4 regions of the Steroidobacter denitrificans genome follow, and region 2 is predicted to be linked to each of the others. Evidence: riboswitches for the same ligand, from Rfam matches in the RefSeq annotation. Region 2 holds a riboswitch; each other region holds the start of a gene.
The links. A riboswitch is a leader RNA that binds a small molecule or an ion and turns the genes downstream of it on or off. The one in region 2 is predicted to bind cyclic di-GMP.

Region 1: linked by a shared signal. The riboswitch ahead of ACG33_RS01755 (M23 family metallopeptidase) and the one ahead of ACG33_RS14245 (putative Ig domain-containing protein) in region 2 are both predicted to bind cyclic di-GMP.
Region 3: linked by a shared signal. The riboswitch ahead of ACG33_RS16155 (hypothetical protein) and the one ahead of ACG33_RS14245 (putative Ig domain-containing protein) in region 2 are both predicted to bind cyclic di-GMP.
Region 4: linked by a shared signal. The riboswitch ahead of ACG33_RS12465 (hypothetical protein) and the one ahead of ACG33_RS14245 (putative Ig domain-containing protein) in region 2 are both predicted to bind cyclic di-GMP.

The regions. Positions count from the first base shown of each region.
Region 1 is NZ_CP011971.1:407,587-413,479, forward strand. It holds gene ftsZ (cell division protein FtsZ) at 1-205, shown strand, start outside; gene lpxC (UDP-3-O-acyl-N-acetylglucosamine deacetylase) at 355-1,272, shown strand; gene ACG33_RS01750 (DciA family protein) at 1,360-1,674, opposite strand; cyclic di-GMP riboswitch class I at 1,757-1,847, shown strand; gene ACG33_RS01755 (M23 family metallopeptidase) at 2,117-3,037, shown strand; gene secA (preprotein translocase subunit SecA) at 3,228-5,893, shown strand, end outside.
Region 2 is NZ_CP011971.1:3,169,400-3,175,292, reverse strand. It holds gene ACG33_RS14260 (S9 family peptidase) at 1-1,230, shown strand, start outside; gene ACG33_RS14255 (response regulator) at 1,227-1,664, shown strand; gene ACG33_RS14250 (HD domain-containing phosphohydrolase) at 1,892-3,742, shown strand; cyclic di-GMP riboswitch class I at 4,074-4,160, shown strand; cyclic di-GMP riboswitch class I at 4,296-4,381, shown strand; gene ACG33_RS14245 (putative Ig domain-containing protein) at 4,572-5,893, shown strand, end outside.
Region 3 is NZ_CP011971.1:2,212,273-2,218,165, reverse strand. It holds gene ACG33_RS15760 (O-antigen ligase family protein) at 1-546, shown strand, start outside; gene ACG33_RS15755 (glycosyltransferase) at 539-1,954, shown strand; gene ACG33_RS16155 (hypothetical protein) at 2,047-3,144, opposite strand; gene ACG33_RS16150 (hypothetical protein) at 3,143-3,316, shown strand; cyclic di-GMP riboswitch class I at 3,342-3,436, opposite strand; gene ACG33_RS15750 (glycosyltransferase family 4 protein) at 3,607-4,710, shown strand; gene ACG33_RS15745 (GNAT family N-acetyltransferase) at 4,772-5,881, shown strand; gene ACG33_RS16145 (glycosyltransferase) at 5,890-5,893, opposite strand, start outside.
Region 4 is NZ_CP011971.1:2,767,400-2,773,292, forward strand. It holds gene ACG33_RS12455 (FAD-dependent oxidoreductase) at 1-1,116, opposite strand, end outside; gene ACG33_RS12460 (nitroreductase/quinone reductase family protein) at 1,221-1,742, opposite strand; cyclic di-GMP riboswitch class I at 2,054-2,139, shown strand; gene ACG33_RS12465 (hypothetical protein) at 2,368-3,675, shown strand; gene ACG33_RS12470 (glycosyltransferase) at 4,018-5,893, shown strand, end outside.

The DNA of each region.
Region 1 (5,893 bases), 710 kb from region 2:
GCCGGTGGATCAGCGTCGCATGACGGCGATTCAGGGAGGCCGCGGCCGCGTTCCCACCTTGGATGATCTGCATGTGCCGACCTATATCCGCAACCAGCGCGATCCGCATGTGTCGATGCAGCGCCGAGCGGTCGGTGACGGGTTGTCGGTCGAGGATACCTCGATGCTGGATATTCCGGCATTTCTGCGCCGGCAGGCGGACTGAAGACGGGGAGGCCGATCAGCATCGGGCGATAGACCGTCTCCGAACGCTGTTGCAAATGTGACGGCAAGTCAGAGACTTGCCGCTGTTTGCTCACAGTGCTAGGGTGCCGCGGCCTGCGTCCGATGTGCGCAGAAGGATAATCGAGCCGAATGCTGCGACAACGCACTCTCAAAAATACCATCCGCGCCACCGGCGTCGGCCTGCATTCCGGTAAAAAAGTGTTGATGGTGCTGCGTCCGGCACCCGTCGATACGGGCATCGTATTCCGGCGTGTCGATCTGGCGGAACCGGTAGACGTGGCGGCGCAGGCAAAAAATGTCGGCGACACCATGCTGGGCACCACCTTGGTCAGCGGCGGTGTCCGCGTTGCGACGATCGAGCACCTGTTGTCGGCCTGCGCCGGCCTGGGGCTGGACAACGCTTACGTGGACCTGTCGGCGGAAGAAGTGCCGATCATGGACGGCAGCGCCGGACCGTTCGTGTTTCTGTTGCAGTCCGCTGGTATCGAAGAGCAGGCCGCTCCCAAGCGTTTCATGCGTATCCTGGAGTGCATGGAGGTGCGTGACGGGGACAAGTGGGCGCGTTTCGAGCCGTATAATGGTTTTCGGATCAATCTGGCGATCGAGTTTGACCATCCTATTTTCAAGAAGCGTGCGCAAACCGCATCGATGGAGTTCTCGACCACTTCCTTCCTGAAGGAAATCAGCCGCGCGCGCACCTTCGGGTTCATGCGTGATCTGGAATTCCTGCGTGCCAGGAATCTGGCGTTGGGCGGCACGATGGAAAATGCGATCGTGCTGGACGATTATCGTATCCTGAACGAGGATGGTCTGCGTTACGAAGACGAATTCGTCAAGCACAAGATCCTGGACGCGATCGGCGATCTGTATTTGTTGGGCCGCAGCCTGATCGGTGAATTCAGCGGCTACAAATCCGGACATGCATTGAACAACCAGCTGGCGCGCAAGCTGATCGATACGCCCTCGGCCTGGGAGGAAGTCATCTTCGACGATGTGAAGGATGCGCCGATTTCCTACCTGCCCGTCGCTGCGATGGCGAGCGCTTAGCTGCCGAGCGTGGCGCTGCAGGCCGGAGCCGTCGGGTTCATGAAGATGTCGAAGCCGGCCGGACTCCTCCTCGGGTGCCGCGCATTGTCACCCGTCACGGAGCGACGGATCCTTGCGCCCCACCTTGACTTTGATTTTTGTGAACCGGGTCTCTCCGGTCTGGTTGAGGCGGGCGAGCAGAATGTCCTGGGCGTAGCGGATATAGGGACACCAGGCGGCGGAATCGGTCGCCACGATCAGTGTCTCGCCTCGATAACTGGCTGATATTATGTGATTTTTCTCTGGTCCTTCCAGCGATTTCCGGACCCGTGCGGTGAGATCGAGTACCGTCAGCGAACGCCGTTCCAGGGACTCGAACAGGGGGCCGAGGCCGGCGCTCAGAGGCTTCAAATGGTCGGACATCAGCTGAAATACATCAGGACGCACATGCCAGTGCTTGATCTTTGAGGGGTTGATTCTGCATATTCCGGATCCTTGAAGAAGATACTGCTCAGGGCAAACCTGCCGAAAGGCGGGGACGCAAAGCCACCGGTCTAAGGTTCGCGATGTCGGGCTACGATAGCGGGGTTGCCAGGATGTACAACACGAATTTATCGAGTTGGCGTCCACCGCGCGCGAATCCAACCGCGAGCTCGCCGTCTGCCGGCGGCTGGCTCAGGAATGATATGGGCGCAGCGGAATTCTTAATCGGACGCGAGTTGGATACAGTGAGATTAAACCTAAAGAGCGCGCGCTGCCGAGGACCGCAGATCCGATTCGGACCGACTCGCCTGATATCTCAAATACCGCTCGCACCCGCCGCCGCGGCGCGCACCTGTGATACCGCTCCCGGGGAGCGGATCTCATGAATGTGATCGTTTTCTCGCGGCGACTGGGCCGGGCTCGCCAGTTCGAACTCGGTCGACCGTTGGCGATGGGTGTATCGATCGCAGTCGTACTCGCCGTACTGTCCATCGTGTTGGCGGCAGGTGTACAACTGGGGCGTAGCGGCCTGGTCAAGGATCCCGCTGCACAAGTCGGCGAGTGGGGCGTTCGGCTGGAGGAGCAGCGCGGACAGGTACTCAAGACACGTCGTGAACTGCAGGACCGGCTCGATGCGCTGGCAGGTCGTGTCGGACAGATGAATGCCCGTATGATTCGCCTGGATGCGCTCGGTCGTCGACTGACGGAAATGGCGAACCTCGATAAAGGCGAGTTCAATTTCGATTCCGAGCCGGCCGTCGGCGGACCCGAGGGCCTGGTCGAAGGCGCGGTGGCGACCTCCAGCGACTTGACCGTCATGCTCGACGACCTGGCTCATCAGATCAGGGATCGCGAGCGGCAGCTGAGTGTGCTGGAAAGTCTGATCTCCACGCGCAATCTCAGCCAGCAGATCGTGCCGGGTGGACGCCCGGTGGCGAAAGGCTGGATATCCTCCTATTACGGCCTTCGCACCGATCCGTTCACCGGGCGCAAGGCGTTCCATCGAGGCGTCGATTTCGCCGGTCCGGCAGGCTCGGAAGTCGTCGCGGTGGCCTCGGGCGTCGTGACCTACGCCAAGGAGCGCTTCGGGTACGGCACTACGGTGGAAGTCAATCATGGCGACGGCTATGTGACGCGTTACGGCCATAATCAAAAGGTGCTGGTCGCGGTCGGCGATACGGTGCAGAAGGGCCAGTCCATCGCCCTCATCGGCTCTACGGGCCGTTCCACCGGTCCGCATCTGCATTTCGAGGTGCTCAGGCAGGGACGTGCCGTCGATCCGATGAGTTTTGTGCGCCGTTGAACTCCGTCCGGGACGGATATCGCATCCACCGCGCCGTCTGCGGAAAAGCCGCCTGCGGATTAAGATGGGGTGTCGGGCCGGCCGCGGCTTGCGGGTAAAACACCGGCGGAATTTTATCCGCCTGCGTTGAAAAACGGTGTGGGTGTACAATAACCGGCTTTCTCCCCTGCTCATTCTTCGGAGTTCCAGCGTGGCGAATTGGTTTGCGCAGCTGTTCGGCAGCCGTAATCACAGGCTGTTGGGCACTTACACCCGAAATGTCAGCTGCATCAACGCGCTGGAGGAGTCGCTCAAGACGCTGAGCGACGTGCAGCTGCGGGGCAAGACGATTGAATTCCGCGAACGACTGGCAGCGGGGGCCTCCCTGGACAGTCTGCTGCCGGAAGCTTTTGGCGTCACGCGCGAGGCAGCCCGGCGCGTACTGGGCATGCGCCACTTCGACGTGCAGCTGATCGGCGGCATGACCTTGCACCAGGGCAAGATTTCCGAGATGCGTACGGGCGAGGGCAAGACCCTGGTCGCGACCTTGCCCGCCTATCTGAATGCCCTGCCTGGCAAAGGCGTACATGTCGTCACCGTCAACGAGTACCTGGCTCAGCGCGACTCGGAATGGATGGCGGCGGTGTACCGGTTCTTGGGGCTGACGGTCGGCGTGATCAAGAGCGGCCAGTCATCCGAGGAGAAGCGGGCCGCCTATGCCTGCGATATCACCTACGGCACGAACAACGAGTTCGGCTTCGACTATCTGCGGGACAATCTGGCATTCCGGCTGGAGGATCGTGTTCAGCGCGAATTGTTTTTCGCCATCGTCGATGAGGTCGATTCCATCCTGATCGACGAGGCGCGTACGCCCTTGATCATCTCCGGACCGGCGGAAGAAAGCACCGAGCTATACGTCAAGATCAACGCGCTGGCACCACGGCTCGGGCGCCAGGAAAGCGAAGAGGGCGAAGGCGATTACTGGGCCGACGAGAAGTCGCGGCAGGTCCACCTGTCCGATGCCGGCCACGAGCGCGCCGAGGAACTGATCGTGGAGACAGGCCTGCTGCAGCCGGGTGAGAGTCTGTACGACGCCGCAAACATTCGCCTGATGCATCATCTCAATGCCGCCTTGCGGGCGCATTCCCTGTATCACCGTGATGTCGAGTACATCGTGCGCAACGGCGAAGTGATCATCGTCGACGAATTCACCGGCCGCACGATGCCGGGACGGCGCTGGTCCGATGGACTGCACCAGGCGATCGAGGCGAAGGAGAACGTGCGAGTCCGTGAAGAAAACCAGACCGTCGCCTCGATCACCTTCCAGAACTATTTCCGCATGTATTCGAAACTGTCCGGCATGACCGGCACGGCGGATACCGAGGCATTCGAATTCCAGTCCATTTACGGACTGGAGGTGGTCGTCATTCCGACGCACCGGCCGATGATTCGCAAGGATCTGTCCGACTTCGTGTACCTTACCCAGAAAGACAAGTTCGAGGCGATCATCGAGGATATCCGCGACTGCGTCGCGCGCAGTCAGCCCGTGTTGGTGGGAACGACATCGATCGAGACCTCGGAACTGCTGGCCGGCCTGCTGCAGAAGGAAAAAATTCCCCACGAGGTGCTCAATGCGAAGCAGCATGAGCGCGAGGCGAGTATCGTGGCACAGGCCGGTCAACCAGGCAGCGTGACCATCGCGACCAACATGGCCGGCCGAGGCACGGACATCGTGCTGGGCGGTAACTTGGAAGTGGAGCTGCAGAGTGTCGATCCGGCGGATGAGACGGGCCGGCTGAAAGTACGCGAGGCGTGGCAGCAACGGCACGATGCCGTGCTTGCGGCCGGCGGCCTGCACATCATCGGCACCGAGAGACACGAATCGCGGCGTATCGATAATCAACTGCGCGGACGTTCCGGCCGGCAGGGCGATCCGGGTTCCAGCCGCTTCTATCTGTCGCTGGAAGACAATCTGATGCGGATATTCGGTGATCCGCAGCGTACCAAGCGCTGGCTGCAGACCGCCGGCATGAAAGAAGGCGAAGTCATCGAAAGCCGCATGCTGTCCAAGCAGATCGAGCGTGCTCAGCGCAAGGTCGAAGCGCATAACTTCGATGCCCGCAAGAATCTGCTCGAGTACGATGACGTGGCGAACGATCAGCGCAAGGTCATCTATCAACAGCGCAGCGAACTGATGGCGGCGGAGGAGATCGCCGATGCCATCTCGGGCATTCGCCGTGAAGTGGTGAATGCCATCATGGATCGGTTCGTGCCGCCCAACAGTCCCGAGGAAATGTGGAATGTCGAGGGGTTAACCGAGGCGATCGAACGCGATTTTGCAGTACAGGTTCAGCCCAGGCAGTGGCTGGAGGCGGACAAGGAACTGGTGGAGGACGGGCTGCGGGCGCAGCTGCTTGCCGAACTCGAGGAGGCGTACCGACAAAAGGAACAGGCGTACGGGGTGGAGGCGGTGCGCTATGTCGAGAAGGCGGTCATGCTGCAGCAGCTCGATTCCCACTGGCGTGAGCACCTGGCGGCAATGGATTATCTGCGCCAGGGCATCCATCTGCGCAGCTATGCGCAAAAGAATCCTAAGCAGGAGTACAAACGCGAGGCATTCGAACTGTTCTCAGCCATGCTCGATCGCATCAAGCATGATACGGTTTCGATGCTCTCACGCATGCAGCTGCGTACCCAGGCGGATATCGACGCCGAGGAAGAGGAGCGTCAGCGGCGCTTGGCGCGAGCCATGCAGTTTCAGCACGCGGCGCCCGAGCAGCTCACCGCGCAGCCCGAACAGGGACCGCTTGCCGAGCCCCGCGCTGCCGCGCCGGTTGCGCAGTTTGTGCGTGAGACACGCAAGGTCGGCCGTAACGA
Region 2 (5,893 bases):
GTCGAAGCACCGGTGCACGGGGCGGGCGACACCTCGCGCTGGCGCGATCTGGTGGCTCACGATCCCCGCGTGTTCATTCACGACTATGATGTCTTTCGAAATTTTCTTGCCGTCGGTGAGCGCTCCGATGGATTGCGCCGGATTCGAGTACAGACCTGGAACGGATCGGTTTCCGATCATCTGGCGGCGGATGATCCGGCCTATGTGATGTGGCTGGGGACGAATCTCGAGCTGGATACGGATCGGCTGCGCTATGTTTATTCGTCCTTGACGACGCCGACGACGGTCTACGAACTGGATGTCTCCAGCAGGGAGCGCACGCTGCTCAAACGCGATGCCGTGCTGGGTGATTTTGCCCCGACGAACTATGCCAGCGAATTCATATGGGTCCCAGCGCGCGATGGCGAACGCATTCCTGTATCGCTCGTTTACCGTAAAGGAATGCCGCTGGATGGCTCGGCGCCGTTGTACCTGTATGGTTACGGAGCCTATGGATTGTCCATGGATCCGGTCTTCGACGCCTCACGTCTGTCACTGCTCGATCGCGGCTTCGTGTATGCGATCGCACATGTGCGTGGCGGCCAGGAATTGGGGCGGCGCTGGTACGAGGCGGGGAGATTGCAGCACAAGTGGAACACCTTCCACGATTTCATCGATGTGACCGATGGCCTGGTGGAGCACGGTTACGGTGCGCACGACAAGGTATTCGCCGTCGGCGGCAGCGCCGGTGGTTTGCTCATAGGCGTCCTTGCCAATGTCGCCGCGCATCGATATGCCGGCCTGATTGCGCATGTGCCTTTCGTTGATGTCGTTACGACCATGCTCGATAAAAGCATTCCGCTCACGACGCTCGAGTATGAGGAGTGGGGTAATCCCAATGAACGAACATCATATGAATATATGCTTTCGTACTCGCCTTACGATAATGTTCGCGCACAGCAATATCCACCCATGCTGGTCACGACGGGCCTGTGGGACAGCCAGGTCCAGTATTTCGAACCCGTCAAATGGGTGGCAAGGCTGCGGGCACAAGCTGTCGGCAAGCCGTTGTTTCTGCTGCACGTCGATCTGACGACGGGGCACGGAGGTAAATCAGGCCGCTTTGCACATTTGTACGAAGTGGCGCGCGAGTATGCCTTTATTCTGCATCAAGCGAATGATTCGAATGCCATTACCTTGAGGGACAGCTCGCCTGAGCGCGCCGCTGCCATTGCGGGTGAATCGACATGATGTCTTCCAGCTATATCCTGCTCGCCGATGACAATGCCACGGACGCTGAATTGACGATTCGTGCCCTGCAGATCGGTCAGGTTGCGCAGCCTGTCGTCTGGGTTCAGGATGGTGAAGCGGCACTGGACTATATGTTCCGCAATGGCGCCTATGCACAGCGGTCACCCGGCAACCCGTGTCTGATGCTGCTCGATCTGCACATGCCCAAGATCGATGGGCTGGATGTGCTTGCGCAGATCAAGGCCGATCCCAAGGTGCGTTCGACTCCGATCGTGATCATGTCCTCCTCGGATCAGGAAACAGACGTACTGCGCAGCTATGAACTGCATGCCAACAGCTATATCGTGAAACCGGTCGACTTTCGCAAGTTCACAGAACAGGTGTCGAAGCTGGGTCAATACTGGACCAACGTCAATCGGATCGGGAACGGGTGACTCCCGGCGAAAGCCGCTGGCAACGGTACGAATCGGACGAGCCTTGCGAGCATGATCAAGCCGGCGCACCAGGATGTGTGCGCTGCGTCTCTTTTTGCAGGCGGCAACGCCGTTGCGATCGTGCCAAATCAGCCTTCCAACGGCATACTCCAAGACCTTTCCGGGACGTGCGCATGGGCGCAATTATGAGCAGCCGGCGCGATCGACGCGGTGGCGGGAGACAAGGCATGAGTGTCATCCTGATTGCATTCGAGCGCGAGTCGGAGCAGAGCGCGATCGAGCAGTTACTGTCCAGTCGTGGCCATCGGGTCATGAAGTCGGCGAACGGCCTGGTCGCCTGGGATACCGCAAGGCGCGAGCCTCCGCATGCCATCATTTCCGATATCGTGTTGCCGCGTATGGACGGCTTTGCGCTGTGCCGCAAGTGGAAACAGGATGAGCGGCTGCAGTCTGTACCATTCCTATTCTATACGCGCCGTCATGACGATCCGAAGTATGAACGCTTCGCCCTGGAACTGGGTGCTGAGCGGTTTCTGGCCCGCTCGGCGCAGCCGGAGTCCTTACTGGCAGCGCTGGATGAAGTATTGGGCGCGGTGGCTGCGGCAAACGACGGATCGGCGTCCCCGGCATCCTCCGGCACGACAGTGCCTTCCCAGACGTCGACTCAGGCAACAACTCAGATAGCGGCCCAGGGGGCGGCTCAGGGCGCGGATCGAACGGCGTTGATCGATACGACCTCTCTGCAGCGTATCGCCGCTCTGGAGGCTGCGTTGAATGAGGCACAGCGAGCTCATGCCGAGGCGCGGAATACCCATGCCGAGGCTCTCGAAGCCATGCGGCGCGACCATGCGCGGGTGCTGGAGAATACCGGGCGTATGCATGCTGAAGCCCTGGCGGAGATGCAGCAGGCGCATGCCAGCATGCAAGCGCAGATGGCTGGGCTGAAAACGGAAAATCAGCGTTTGCGCGAGCGGGATACAACTGGTCGCGTCGCTCAATTGCGACAGACAGCGGTGATCGATCTACTGAGAGGTTCCACGAGCGCCGATGAGGCTACGATTCTTCGATATGCCCTGGAGCAGACCGCCGCCGTGATAAACAGTCCGCTGGCCTGGCTACACTTCGTCGATCATGCGAAGAACCCTTGCCTGGCGGGCTGGTTCGATACCGCTCAACGGCAGGCGGTGCTGGTGAGTCCTGCGCCGCGTTCGATTCAGCCGGGTGAATTCCTGGAAGCGTGCATCAAAGGCCGGCAGGCCGTTGCCGGCAGCGATGCTCAACCGAAGGCCCAGCAGGACGGACTGCCGGCACTAGGGCGATATCTAGCGGTGCCCGCCGTGGTGAACGATGAAGTCGTGGCGGTGCTTGGGGTGGCCAACCGGGATGCCGACTATGCTCAGGATGATCAGCAGGGATTGCTCATGCTCGCGGACAGCTTGCTGCGCATCATTCAGATGAAGCGCGCACAATCACAGGCACTCAAATCGTTCCAGCGCGCCGACGTTGCGCTGCAGGGCATGATCGACTCCTTTGTGCGTGTCGGCGAACACCACGACCCCTACACCGCAGGTTCGGCACGGCGCCTGGCCGCGCTGGCGGTGGCAATCGGGCGTGAAGCCGGCCTGGATGGCGAGCGTCAGCACGCATTACGAGTTGCAGCGATGCTGCACGACATCGGCAACATCGCTGTGCCGGCCTCCATTCTTTCCAAGCCGGCGCCATTGACGGAAACCGAACTGGCCCTGATGCGTACCCATGTCGATGAGGGTTGCCAGCTCCTGGCAGATATCGATTTTGGCGCGCCTATCGCCGATATCATTTATCAAAGTCATGAGCGCTATGATGGCAGCGGCTATCCACGAGGTCTCAAGGCGACGGATATCCTGCTGGAAGCGCGTATCCTCGCGATTGCCGATACGGTCGAGGCAATGTGCTCATCCCGGTCGTACCGCCCTGCCGCCGACATGGCCGCGGCCATCGAAGAGATCAGACGTGGAGCAGGGCGACTGTATGACCCCTATTTGGCGGAGGCCTGCATCCGCCTGATCGATCAGCACGGATATAAGCTGCCGGAATAAATCCGGTAGACAGGATCTCTTGGCGCATCACGCGGCGGAACACCGCGCGATGCCTTGATCGGCTGATTCCTGCCTCCTTCCCCAGCGCCTCACGGCATCCTCAGCGGCTCCATTCCGCGGCCTGCCACATTCTGTATTCACGCTGCAGCCGTACTCCTCGTCCGCTCCCTGCCTGCTCAGTCGTCGGGCGCAGGCGCCGCGGCGTCTCGAGACGATGTCTGCATGCGTCATCCGATTGGCGCACTTACGTGAAATGAGACGGGTGCTGCACTGAGCTGTCGTCGCCCTACGACAATTGCAAACACATATTTGGTGATGTCTACTCGATGCCGCTACGCAAGGGCAGAACCGCTGAAAGGCGGTGACGCAAAGCCTCCGGTCCGAACGCGCGAGGGCGCAGGATAGCGGGGTTGCCGGTAGGAATCTCCATGCGAGTCTCTATCGTCATCCTTTGATCTTCCTCCTTTGCATGTTCCTTCCCCAGGCGCGAACGATAGCGGCGTGCAATGCGGTGCGTTGCGCGAGCAAAGATACGGAAACAGGAGCAGCAAACATTGGTTACGGGCAAACCCGTCGAAAGACGGGGACGCAAAGCTTCCGGTCTACGGGATTCCATCCTACGACAGCGGGGTTGCCGCATGAACCACGTCGCCATTAGCGACCGGAGATCATGTGTTGACCGGCGCCTCGCAGGCACACGTTGCGTACCTGCGGCGTCTCGCCGCTCCAACGGCGCATACCTGCGGCGCTTGCTCATTGCCCCACCTCGAATTTATCGCTCGCAATCATTTTGTGGCCTCGGGCGCAATACGACGCAAAGGTGCAAGGTATGAGCAGTGTTACGATTCTCAACAAATGCGCAACGCTGTTGCTGGCCGCGCTGGTTTTGAGCGGGTGCGGAGGTGGAGGTGGAGGTGGAGATTCCCAGGATCCGGCGGCGGGCACTGTGCCGCCGGCATCGCAACTGGTGGAGTCGACTCTCATCGAAAACAGTCCGCCGGAGATCGCGGGCACGCCGCCTGCAGCGGTGCAGGCAGGCGAGGTGTACTCGTTCATGCCCGTGGCCAGCGATGCCGACGGCGATTTTCTCGAGTTTACCGTGACCAACAAGCCTGCCTGGGCGCAGTTCAGCGTCGAGACGGGGCGGCTGACCGGTACACCCGACGACGCCAGTGTAGGTGAGACGGAGGATATCGTCATTTCCGTGACCGACGGGCGAGATACACGCTCCGTCGGTCCGTTCAAGATCCGTATCCATTCTCGCAATCTGCCGCCGTCGCCTGCTGTGAATGCGGCACCGGTGATTTCGGGTGTGCCGAGCGGTTCGGTTCTGGTGAACCAGGCCTACCTGTTCCAGCCCGTCGCGACGGATGCGGACGGTGACCGGTTGTCGTTCTCCATTTCCAACCGTCCTTCCTGGGCCAGCTTCAGCACCAGCACCGGCCGGCTCAGCGGCACGCCTGGTGTGAACCGGGCTGGACGCTATGCCAATATCACGATCAGCGTAAGCGACGGCAAAGCCGGCACAGCCTTGGCGCCATTTTCCATCGAAGTGCGATCCGACAATCGCGCCCCGACGATCAGCGGCACCCCTGCGGCAGCGGTTCAAGCAGGGCAGGCCTATTCATTCCAACCGTCCGCCAACGATCCTGACGGTGATACGCTGACCTACTCGATATCGAACCGTCCGAGCTGGGCTGCTTTCAGCAGCAGCACCGGCCGGCTTAGCGGCACGCCCTCGGCCGGCGAGGTCGGCAACTATGCGAACATCGTTATCGGCGTGAGCGACGGGCGTGCCTCGGCGATGCTGAGCGCCTTTTCCATCGTCGTCCAGGAGAAGCCCAATGCGGCGCCGAAGATCAGCGGCACGCCGCCCGGCAGCATCGATGTCGGAGCGGCCTACTCGTTCGTTCCCAGCGCCAGTGATGCCGATAAAGATACGCTGGGCTTCTCGATCCAGAACAAGCCTGTCTGGGCAAATTTCGATACGGCAACCGGTCGGCTCAGTGGTTCGCCGGCCGATAGCCATGTAGGCGCTACGACGGGTATCGTCATCAGTGTAAGCGACGGTCGTGCAACGGCATCGCTGCCGGCGTTCTCGATCACGGTGAAGGCCGTGGAAAACAAGGCACCGATCATCAGCGGTACGCC
Region 3 (5,893 bases), 960 kb from region 2:
ATCTTCGAAGATGAATCCCAAGCTGGCGAGGACACTTCGATCGGGCAGCGTAAGGAAATTTTAAATGATGCTATCGATGTGTTTGTCCGGTATCCGTGGGGTATTGGGGTTGGCGCGTTTCCTCTCGTTCGCACGGAACTTTTCGGAAGATTTCAGGATACACATAATCTTTATTTGGAAGTTCTAACAAATATAGGCATTCAAGGCGGGGTGATTTTCTTCGGATTTTTGCTATGCATATGGAGGGTTCTGCGTGGCATACAGCGAGATACAACTGAGCAAATAGAAAGCCTATCAGATGTAGAGAAAAATTCACTTGTATCTTCTCATGCAAGTGATCTGAAGTTTTTATTGGCCGCTTCAAAAGCAACGTGGACTTTCCTGGTTATTCGTCTGGCGCTCGGCGCATTTGGAATGGATCTTTATGAGGTCTACTGGTGGTTCTTGGCTGGTGTCACAGTAGCAATGGTTAGGATCAATAAGGTAGCGCGAGACAAGACCAGCCATTTTATTGCTACATGTGTGACGAGTAAGACTCGTGAATAGCGATCCGAAGGTTGTTGATCTGAGATCCGTTCTAGCGGAATACGGATGGAGTCGCTATGCGCTGAAGGAATATGCGGTAGCGTCGACGCTTGGTCGTAATCTGTTCGAGAAAGCCGCCGTATCTACAGCTAAAATAGCAGGGTGGTATGGCGACTGGTTCAGTCGTGCGCGGTATGTGTGTCGGGCTGTACGGCTGTTGGAGGGTTTCAAGATCAGTTCTGAGCTTTCCTATTTACACGCATGCGTGATCAGCGATGCGAAAGGCTATAGTGGTAAAAATATTGAGAATAGAGTTCGTCAGTCTTATCTGAGGAGCTCAATGGCACGCGGTCGGCGTAATCTATATCTTCGGCATGGCAGTGCACTAGCTGCAGCAATGAAATTTCCGCGAGAGAACGACAGTGATCACCGGCAGGGTAATCTGTTAGTTCTTAAACGATTCAATGCTGGTACCGGGGAGAAAGGGGTTCTCTATCTCCAGTACACAGAGTCTATTAGTAGTTTCGTCGCTCTGTTTGATTTAGATTCTCTTTGTAACCGCTACCGGATTGTTGTGGAGCCAAGTTCCTGGGGTTATCAAGATGATGCATTCCTTCTTCTGATTCATCCCGGCCTCGATGTTGTTATCCTCGCTCAGGATGAACTCGATTTTGAGTATGTCAGGTCTCTGAATGGCCATTTGCACCCGCTTCGGATCGGTGCGGGAGACTGGATTGATCCTTACGTATTTTCGGCTCAAGCGGAGCACAAGGAGTTCGATTTCGTAATGGTTGCTAGTTGGTCGCCGGTTAAGCGGCATTCAATCTTCTTTTCCGCCTTAGCAGAGGCAGGACTTGCAGATGCTCCGATAGCCTTGATTGGGTATCCCTGGGAAGGCCGGAATCAATCGCATATTGAAGATTTAGCTCGTTCCTATGGACTTACCAATGTTGCGTTTCACGAGTGTATTCCGAGAGAAGAGGTGGCGAGAATAATTCGTCGTTCTCGTGCAGGTGTAATGCTAACGCGGAGAGAAGGGGCGAATCGAGGCGTATACGAATGTCTTTTCTCGGGGGTTCCAGTTGTTATTTCTCGCGAGAATCGGGGGTTTAACAAAAGTCATATCACGGCAGAGACGGGAATACTTGCGAGTGATAATGAGCTTCCGAGCGCACTGTGCAGAATACGTGATGAGGCACATACTTTTAAGCCAAGGGAATGGGCCTTGCTCAATACCGGATATCGGAATGCATGGCGCATCCTAAATGAAAAGCTCCGCGGACTAGCTATAGATAATAGGGAACCCTACACCAAGAATATTGCGCTCATTAAAAGTGCACCTTTTGCAGTGTATGATGTTTATGTAGAGCAGGTAGAGTTGACGCCGGAGTATGAAATTCTAAAATCGTTCATTAGGGACAGCGTATAGTAGTGCCTCAGGGAGTAGGAGAGATTTCGTAAAACAACAAGGCCCAAGTATGACTACCTGGGCCTTGTTATATAGTGAACAAAGCAGAATAACTATTGAACAGATACGTTAGTCGGAGGAGTCGGCGAGGCCAAAGCTTTGCTGGTGGTGCCGATCGTTATCGGATATCCCTGACTGTTGACGTTACCGCTGGAGTCGATCACGTATAAGTATGCCTGCTTTCCGGAGGAAAACTCACCGGTATTTACGCGGAACTGAACGGATCCATTTGCCCAAGAAATAGGCAGCTGGACTTCCTTTTGACGAACCGCCGACCATGTGGCTGCGTCGCCTATCTCTATGCGAGCCCGCGTGAAGTCGATAAAAATATCATCGATGTTGTAAGAACCAGCGGTGCCGCAGCCTCGTTCTGCGCTATCGATCATGTTTGGATAATCTATGGTATGTGAATTCAGGCCAAGAGTGGATGCTAGCCAGTTGTTCTTGCTCCAAGCCTGAGTACCGTCTACAGATACTGAGAACGTGTTGGAGCTAGCGTCAGCCCAAACTTCGATCCGGTGCCATTTGCCAGCCTGAAGTGAAGGGCCGGATCCCCATTCTGTCGTTGGGCTGCATGTTCCGGCGGTGCATTCTGAATAGCCGCGAACCTGGTACGAGGTTCCGCATCCAGCGGAGAGGTAAATATTGTTCTGAGGTGAATTAGCGTAAAATCGAAAAAATTTTCCAGACTGCGTGTTGGATGGCATCATAAACTTGAAGGTCGTATATAGCTGATTTCCCGCGCCAGATACGTCTGTTGAGACGCCCCCACTCTCCGATGAAGAAAAGGCACGGCGGAGATAACCGCCTGAGTTGGTTGGGCCCCCAGACTGGACGGATAGCTCCGATGAATTTGCTGACCAGGAACTGCCGCCTCGTTGCGCATAGAAGCCGTCCGAATTGAGTTGACGATCTTCGAAATCCTTGAACCGAAAATTGAGAAATTTACCCGATTTCCATGATATGCCACTATTGTTATATGCGCCACGGGTGCCAAATCCCGAACCACTTACAGTGATCAATTCACCGTGAGCTGCGGTTCCAGAGACAGTGGTGATTGTAGGCGCGGCTTGGGTGGTGGGTACAAGGACGATCGAGCTAATGGTGCATATGACCGAAGCCATGCCTGTGGATAAGGAAAATTTTGTCATGAGTACTTCTCAGAACTTGCTATCAGTTCAAATTGTGGCTGTTATCAATACCAAACTACTAAGCCAGTTGGCTCAAAGTGGTCTTGGTGTCGATGCGCACGATAAAATCGGGAAGGGTATTGAAAGACGCAGTCCAACCAATGGTATGCACTCAAGCAGAAAGCATGAATAAAATCTGTGATCCATGACCCATTCCCTCTAATAACCCCACAACTTAGATCTCAATTGTGAGCTGGCCGGTTGACCGGAAGCTTTGCGTCACCGCCTTACAGCAGCTTTGCCCTTCGAGCGAAACGGAGTATGGAAGGCTACTTTTGGGCGCGCAATAGTATCTTTGATGCGACAGGCAGATTCACCACCAGCCTCATGTCAATTATTCGGGTCCACAGTTGTTCTGTTGTTTTCGCTGTCGCTAATTGGCAACACGGTGATGATGCGTTAACGGCGAAGAGGATCCAATAAATGAATCTCAAGCTAGCTATTGTAGCACCAGGCGAATTTTTTGGAGGCGCTGAACGCCAGATTCTTAGCCTACTCGATCATCTACAAAATCAATCGATCACATGTAAACTAATCTTGTTGCATGATCGAGAGTTGGCTACACAAGCACGAGCGCTGGGTGCGGACCCATACATAACCGGAAATGGCAGGCGCTTCGATTTTCAAGCCTTGTTCGATCTGCGGTCTGTTCTACAAACCTATAATGTTGTTCATACGCATGGTTACAAGGCGACCATTCTGGCGGCGTTGGCACGCCCTCGTAAAGGATTCACGCTTGTAAAGACCGAGCATGGTCGAGTTGAAGTTGGAAGGGGGAGTGTGCTACAGCGGCTGACTAGCAATGTTTATAGAAAACTCGAGAACAGTCTTTCTCGACGAGTCGAAGCTACCGTTGTCTATGTAACCGAGGAACTACGGCTATCCTGTTTGACCGAACACGAAGGCATGGCCTCTAGGATCATTCATAATGGTATAGATTCTTCACGAATTTCTAATCTTATACGCCCTGAAGAGTTCTCAAAGGAGTATTTCAATTTAGTGGTGCTCGGGCGGTTAGAGAATGTGAAGGGTGTGCAATATGCGATTGATGCCATGCAAGATCTGGACGTTCCAGATAAGATCAAGTTGCATATTGTTGGCGACGGTCCCTTGTACTATACACTTACTACTTTGGCTAAACGCGGCCCGCGGGAAGCATCGATTGTCTTCCACGGGTTCAGATCAGATGGAGCAAGATTTGCGGCACACGCAGACCTTCTCCTCATACCTTCGCAGCATGAGGGATTGCCATATACCCTGCTAGAGGCGGTGTGTGCCGGCACTCCAGTTTGCGCTAGCAACGTAGGCGGATTAGCTGAAGTTCTTCAGCACGAAAGGACGGCTCTATTGATCCCGCCGGCCAACCCGTTATCAATTCGTTCAGCAATACTTCGCCTATATAACGACGATAAGTTTCGACTATCGTTGGCTGCAACGGCAAAAGCAGAATTGTCCGAACGATTCTCATCGAAATCGATGGGAGACGCGTATATCAACCTCTATCGCGACTTGTATTTGTCAAATTGAAGCGCCGAAAAACCAATGGCGAATACGTATCTGGTGCGAATCATTGGCGTCGAGATCTTGGATGACTGATATTGATTACAGGGTCGAGCGGTGGAGCGAGGTCGACTGGCTTGCATCCGATAAAGAATACCATCGCATCATGTCTGCATCTAATGCTGATCCACTATTTAATTCTTGGATGTGGACAACGTTATGGTGGCGTATTTTTGGATCGAAGCTCGAGGCGAAGTTATGCGTTCTGGCGATATATTGTAAAGATATGCTGGTCGGTATCGCGCCATTTTATTGTCGGAGTGAGTCGAGAAAAGTATTTTTTCCAACGACTACTGTTCAGCTTGTAGGAATGAGTTGGCGGAATCCCGATGTGCAACTTAGCGAATATCTGGATATTGTTGCTACGAAGGACGCTTACCTTGGTGTTCAAAAAGCTTGTATAAAATACATCAAGGAACTGTATGCGCATCCTGAAATAATAATTGTCTCCACCCGTGCCCCAAATATGTGGGTGGAGGCATTGGAGCATCGATTTGGCTGCGCTAGTTATACTCGATCCGTAGACGCATCAATTAGTTATCAGGCCGATATCGATGGAGGATTCTCGGTTTATTTATCGAACATAAGCGCCTCTGCACGGCGATCGCTTCTTAATTTGAGGCGCAGATTAGAAAGACATGGAAGGGTGGAATTCTTGTTTATCAACACGAGAGAGGAAGCGCTACATGCGTTGCATGAGCTAAATTTATTGCATGCCACCCGATGGGGAAGTCCCGCCTTTAGCGGTGAGAGGTTGGAGTTTCATTCTAATTTTATCTTAGCAGCTATGAAGCGTGGAATATTAAGGATGTCACGGCTGCTAGTAGGGGGGCGACCGATCTCAATTTTATATGACGTCAGGATTGAAAAACGACAATACAATTTGCAAATGGGATTTGATCAGACTTTCGATAATAAACTCTCTCTAGGATTGCTTCACTTGGGATTTTCGATTGAGGATGCTGCGCATGATGGCGTCAAAATATATGACTTCTTGGCAGGCGAGGGTAAGAAGGCTGACTATAAGCAGCGCCTGAGCCAGGCAAGTATTGAGCTTCGATCAGTTCAGCACGTTGATGGGAAGGTTAGAAGTTGTTTATATCGCGCATACGATGCGTTACTCGGTGGGCGACAATAGAAGTATCATTAA
Region 4 (5,893 bases), 400 kb from region 2:
CGTATATGGAACATACAGCGACTCGGACGCCTCATCGATGCAGCGCGTGCAGGCGATACAGCGACGAATCTCCCCCAGTCGACCCTCGCGTGCCTTGTTGGCGAATTCCGGGTCGGCGATCCCCGCGCGCACCATCCCCACCAGATCGCAGTACCCCTCCTCGATCAGGTTTTCCGCCAGCACCGGATCATTGATGCGGCCGGTGAACATCACCGCCACCTTTCTGGGCAACCCCGACAGGTCCGCCTTGGCCGCCTTGCCGGCCTCGCGATATTGGGCGTGCGGATAATAGGAATTCGGCACGTACGAGGGCGCTCCCCAGCAATGCCCGGTATCGATGTCGACGAAGTCCAGCAGACCGTGCTGCGCGATCCCATAGAGCATCTCGCGCATTTCCATATGGTCGTAGCCGCCCTGACGAAACTCCTGTGCGCTGATGCGCATGCCCAGCGCCAACGACTCTCCGATACGCCCGCGCACCCGCTTGAGCACCTCCACGACGAAGCGGATGCGCTCGCTCGGCCCGCCCCCCCAGCGGTCGGTGCGCCGGTTGGAAACCGGCGAAAGAAAGGCGTGACCCATGGTCTCGTGCGCGCAATGAATCTCGATTCCATCCGCCCCCACCGACTGCGCCACCCGCGCCGCGGCAGCATATACATCGATGCAATACTCGATCTCCTCCTCCCCCAGCACATGCGGCGTGTAGGACTGCGCGCCGATCATGGGTACTGCCGAAGGACCCCACGCAGAGGTCAGCTGTGTCAGCTGCACCACCGCCACCGAGCCTGCCTCGTGCACCGCGGTGACAAACTTCTTCATCCCCTCGGCAAACGCCGGATACTGATACGCCGCACCATGCGAGGCGCAGCCGATGGACAGGCCGACCTCATCGGCCGTCTCGGGCGGAAACGGCACATCCAGCAGCCAGGTCTCGCTACCGATCCAGCCGGTGCCTCCGCGCGCCTTGGCCACATGATGAGCGATGAAATGCTCATCGATCATCCCCGGGGTCATCGAGGAATTGATGGTGTTGGTCGTCTCGCAGATCCGGTTCGGAACCCGCATCGGACCTATCTGTAATGGCGTGAATAGATGCGTGAATTTCATATCGCTCATGACAGCTTTCCTTCCATCCTCCGTCCCCTCATCCCCCGTCCCGGTCCGCAACCTCGCCTCTCGGTTCGCGATTCGGCCGCTTCTCGCCCCCGCGAAAAATCCGCTCAGGCCGGAGCACTCACCGTCAGCCGCTTCACGGCAAAAGGGCGCTCCGTTTGCATCTGAAAGTAACCCCAGGCGGGAAACACCTTCACCAGCCGCGGCCACAGTGCTTCGCGCTCCTCTGTCGTCACATCGCGCGCCACCGCCGCGTACTTGTCGAAATCAAGCTGCACCCAGCAGTTCGGATTGGCCTGCAGATTCATGATCCAACTCGGATGTTGATCATAGCCGGCCAGCGAGCCCACCACGATCATGTCCTCCCCATCGCGCATGAACACCGCCGGCGTGGTGCGCTGCTTGCCCGTCTTGCGGCCGATCGTCGTCAGCAACAGCGTCGGAAAGCCGCCCTGCGCGTTCTGTCCCGTCGATCGACCCGCAGGATCGGCCAGGTACGCCTCCACATCAGCGTGTGCATCGCTTCTGATCAGTTCCAACGAGGCTGTGCGCTCCTTGAACCAGGCCCACTCCTCATCGTTCATCCAGTCAGGCTTCTGCATGTTCTCTCGATTCGTCTTGGTCACCATTGTCAGCCTCTCCAGATGGGTGATGCGAGATGACGTGCATCTCACGGGACAACTCCTGCGGGACAACTCACACGGGACAATGCCGCGCCGCGGCCTCGCCACGCCCGCCGTGGGTAAACGTGTCTTTTGCGATGGTCGACCCGCCTGGTCAACCCTCATTTGGGGTAGAGCCGCCGTGACTGACGACAGCCGCGAGCAAGACCGTCCTGCCTGTCATGGAGCAGTTTCCGCACGAAATCCTGGCGGGGAATCCTGGAGGGCTCGACATAGAGGGCTTGACATATGCGCCGTCCATGTCAATCATGACATCGTCAAACAATGGGCAAACTCGCCGAAAGGCGGGGACGCAAAGCTTCCGGTCTACAGGAATCATTCCCAGGACAGCGGGGTTGCCGCGGAGCCGCGAACATTGATTCGCGGTTGCCGACTCGCCATCGATCAGCGGTGAATACCGGCCGATCGATCCAGAATCCAAGCGAGACGGACCGTGCAAAGCGACATCCTCCCCGAATGAATTCCCCGCGGGCATTGCGTCGAGCGTCGGCCGCCGGCGAGTTTTACTCGCTCGTGACCGCAGTGCCGGCCCTGAAACAGGCGTCATGGGATCCGTGACCGGGGAACGAGCGTGGCCGACAACACCAGCAAAGTCTTCCAAGCGCCGGCGGTCGAGACCGCCGGTTTCCAGACGGTGACGCATGGCGACGCCGACACCGGGGCAACGCTGTTCGTCATCAATTTATGCGCCTCCATCGCTCCGATCTCGACCGACGGCCGCAATCTTCCAGGCCTGGAGAACTACCGGCTCTATCGAGTTTCACGCCTGGAGGACGGCCGTACCCGCCATCGCCTGCGCCTGGGTTTTTTTTCCAGCGAAGCACACGCCGAGAATGTGCTCGCCCTGGTTCGCCAGCAATACCCGACGGCCTTCACCGCCTGCCTGCACGAGGAAGACCGCAAATTCGCCCGAGGCTACCTGGCGCCGGCCGGCCGCGAAACAGTCGTGAAACCCAGGCCGGCGGCGGCACCCGTTGCCGCACCGACGGCCGGGGAGCGACCGGCGCGCCAAGCACCGGCGGAGCTCGTGGTCACGCCGCTGCAAGCCGCCGGTATCCGGCCCGCCACGACACGTCCCATGCGCCGCTCGCCTCCGCAACTCGATACCACCCAAACGATCCGTGCATTGACGCGCGCGGAACTCGAAGATGAAGGACTGGAAAAGTGGTTTGCCATCCAGTTGGCCGCTTCCGAGCAACCGGTCAATCTCGACACCATGCCGCATCTCGACATCTTCGACGCCTATCGGCTGTACTCGGTGGCCTCGATGAATGCCGGCAAGATCGTGCACTCGCTGCGGCTCGGTTTTTTCAAGGAGGATATTTCGGCCGAAGCGGTCGGCGGCTATCTCAAGACATTTTTCTCGACACCGACGGTTCTGCGCGTGAGCGAAGCCGAGTACACCCGGTTCAAGGCTCCTCCGGAGCAGACACGGCCGGCGGCGAGCGCGGACATCGTCACGCTCACTCCGGCTCGCGCGCCTCGAGCCGACATCCCGACGATAACGCTGGCCGTGCCCACGCCGGACTTCGCCCCCCTGGCAACCGGCGCATTCGAATCGCGGACCGGCGACCGACAGACCGTCGAGCAACTCGATGCCGCAACCACGGGCAGTTTCAAATCCGGTATCAGCGCCTCGACCCTGGCGCAGCTTGCATCACGGCACGAGCCCAAGGCCATTGTGTCTGCGCGGCAGCGTCCGACACCCTCGCGCAACAGGACAGGCATGACGGGCAAGCACAAGGCCCTGGCGCCACGCAGCTTGTCGGAGCAACTGCTGGAAGAAGCTCGTGCCGTCGCACTGTCCGAAAGCGGTATTCGTGAAATTCCCAAGAACGGCTCGCTGTTTTCGCGTCTGGTCGGCAAGCTGACACGTTGACACCGGGCCATCACGACGCTCGGCGCCTCCCGACAGCACAGCGGCACGCTGAAATCCTATCGCCGCACCCAGCGACGCTGCGTACTGCGCCAAGACATCCGACTTGGTGCGCTCCACCAGGACGTCTTGAGTTAACATGTCGCCCGGACCGCCCGCCGGAATCAACCCTTCCCGGCAATACGCAGCCATCCTGACGGCTCGCCGTGGACTCAGCCGTGATTCTCATCCGACGAAGTGTCTTCCATCATCATCCTGCATCCAGTGACCCTGCGCGGCAGCCTGATTGCGGATCATGATATCGGCTCGGGCAAGCGGCCTGCGGCGTTCGCGCCAGCCTGAATCATGAAAGATTCCGGCATCGCCGTGGCGTTGGTTTTCGCCATACTCACGTTCGGACTGTGGGCCTACATGAACCGTCCCGCCGCTGAGCCGCCCTGGCCGGCCCGCGTGCAGGGCATGGCCTTCTCGCCGTTCCACGCCGACCAGGATCCGGCCTATCGCAGACTACCCGACAGAACGCAGATCGAGGCGGATCTGCAGCTGCTGTCCGGCAAGGTCGCCGCGCTGCGCATCTATTCCTCGCTGTACAGCCTGGCGGAAGTGCCGCAGCTCGCCGCACATCACGGCATCAAGATCACGGTCGGCGCCTGGCTGGATACTCGGCGGCACAGCAATGAAGCGGAAATCCACGGAGCCATCCGCCTGGCGCAGGACAATGACAATGTCACCCACGTCATCGTCGGCAACGAAGTCCTGCATCGTGGCGATCTGACGCTCGCCGAGCTGGTGCAGCACATCGACCGAGTCCGGGAAGCGGTGCAACAGCCGGTCAGCACTGCCGAGCCGGCCCATGTCTGGCTGAGGAACCCCGAACTGGCGCAGCACGTGGATTTCGTCACCGTGCACCTGCTGCCTTACTGGGAAGGCATCGGTGTCGAACAGGCGAACGATTTCATTGCCGGCACGATGCGACAGCTGCAAGCGGCTTTTCCCGACAAGCTCATCGTCATCGGAGAGGTGGGTTGGCCTTCCGACGGGCGCACCCGCGGTCAGGCGATCGCCTCGGTCAGTCACGAAGCGCTGTTTCTGCGCCGCTTTCTGCGCCTGGCACGTGATGCAGGCTATGTCTACTATCTGATGGAAGCCTTCGATCAGCCGTGGAAGGCGCGCTTCGAAGGCGCAGTCGGCGCCTACTGGGGCGTGTACGATGTACATCGTCGGCCGAAATTCGAATTCGTCGCTCCCATCGTGCGCGTACAGCGTTGGCAGTTGCTCGCCGTCATTTCGGTGGCGCTCGCCGCCCTCCTGCTGGGACAGCTCTATATGCACAGTACGGCGCTGCGCATCCGCGGACGCGGCCTGCTGGCGATGGTGGTCTATGCGGCAGCCACCGCCGCGGTATGGATCATCTACGACTACTCGCAGCGATACCTGAGTTTCGGCGGCATCATCATCGGCGCCTTGCTGATCCTGTGCATGCTCGCCGTGATCGCACTGCTGCTGACCGAAGCACACGAATGGGCCGAGGCGCACTGGGCCACCACCCGGCGGCGGCGTTTCACCGTCTCTTCGGTACCCTCACGACATTGGCCGAAAGTTTCCATTCACGTACCGGCCTACAATGAACCGGTACCGATGTTGATCGAGACGCTGAACGCGCTCGCCGCGCTAGACTATCCGGACTTCGAGGTCATTCTGGTCGACAACAACACGGCCGATGAAGCCGTGTGGCGGCCTTTGGAGGCGCATTGCCGGCTCCTCGGTCCGCGCTTTCGCTTTTTCCATGCCGCACCGCTGGCCGGCTTCAAGGCCGGCGCATTGAACTACGCGCTGCGCCGCACGGCTGCGGACGCCGACATCATCGCCGTGATCGACAGCGACTATCGCGTCGATACGCGCTGGCTGTGCGACCTGGTGCCGGGCTTCGATGATCCGAAGGTCGCGATCGTACAGGCACCGCAGGATTATCGGGACAGCGGCGCCAGCTTGTTCAAGGCGATGTGCTACGCCGAGTATCGCGGTTTTTTTCACATCGGCATGGTGACCCGCAATGAGCGCAACGCCATCATCCAGCATGGCACCATGACCTTGGTTCGCCGCGCGGCCCTGGAACAGGCAGACGGATGGGCTCAGTGGTGCATCACGGAGGATGCCGAATTAGGCCTGCGCTTGTTCGCCCTAGGTCATGAAGCCTGCTATCTGGTGCATAGCTACGGCC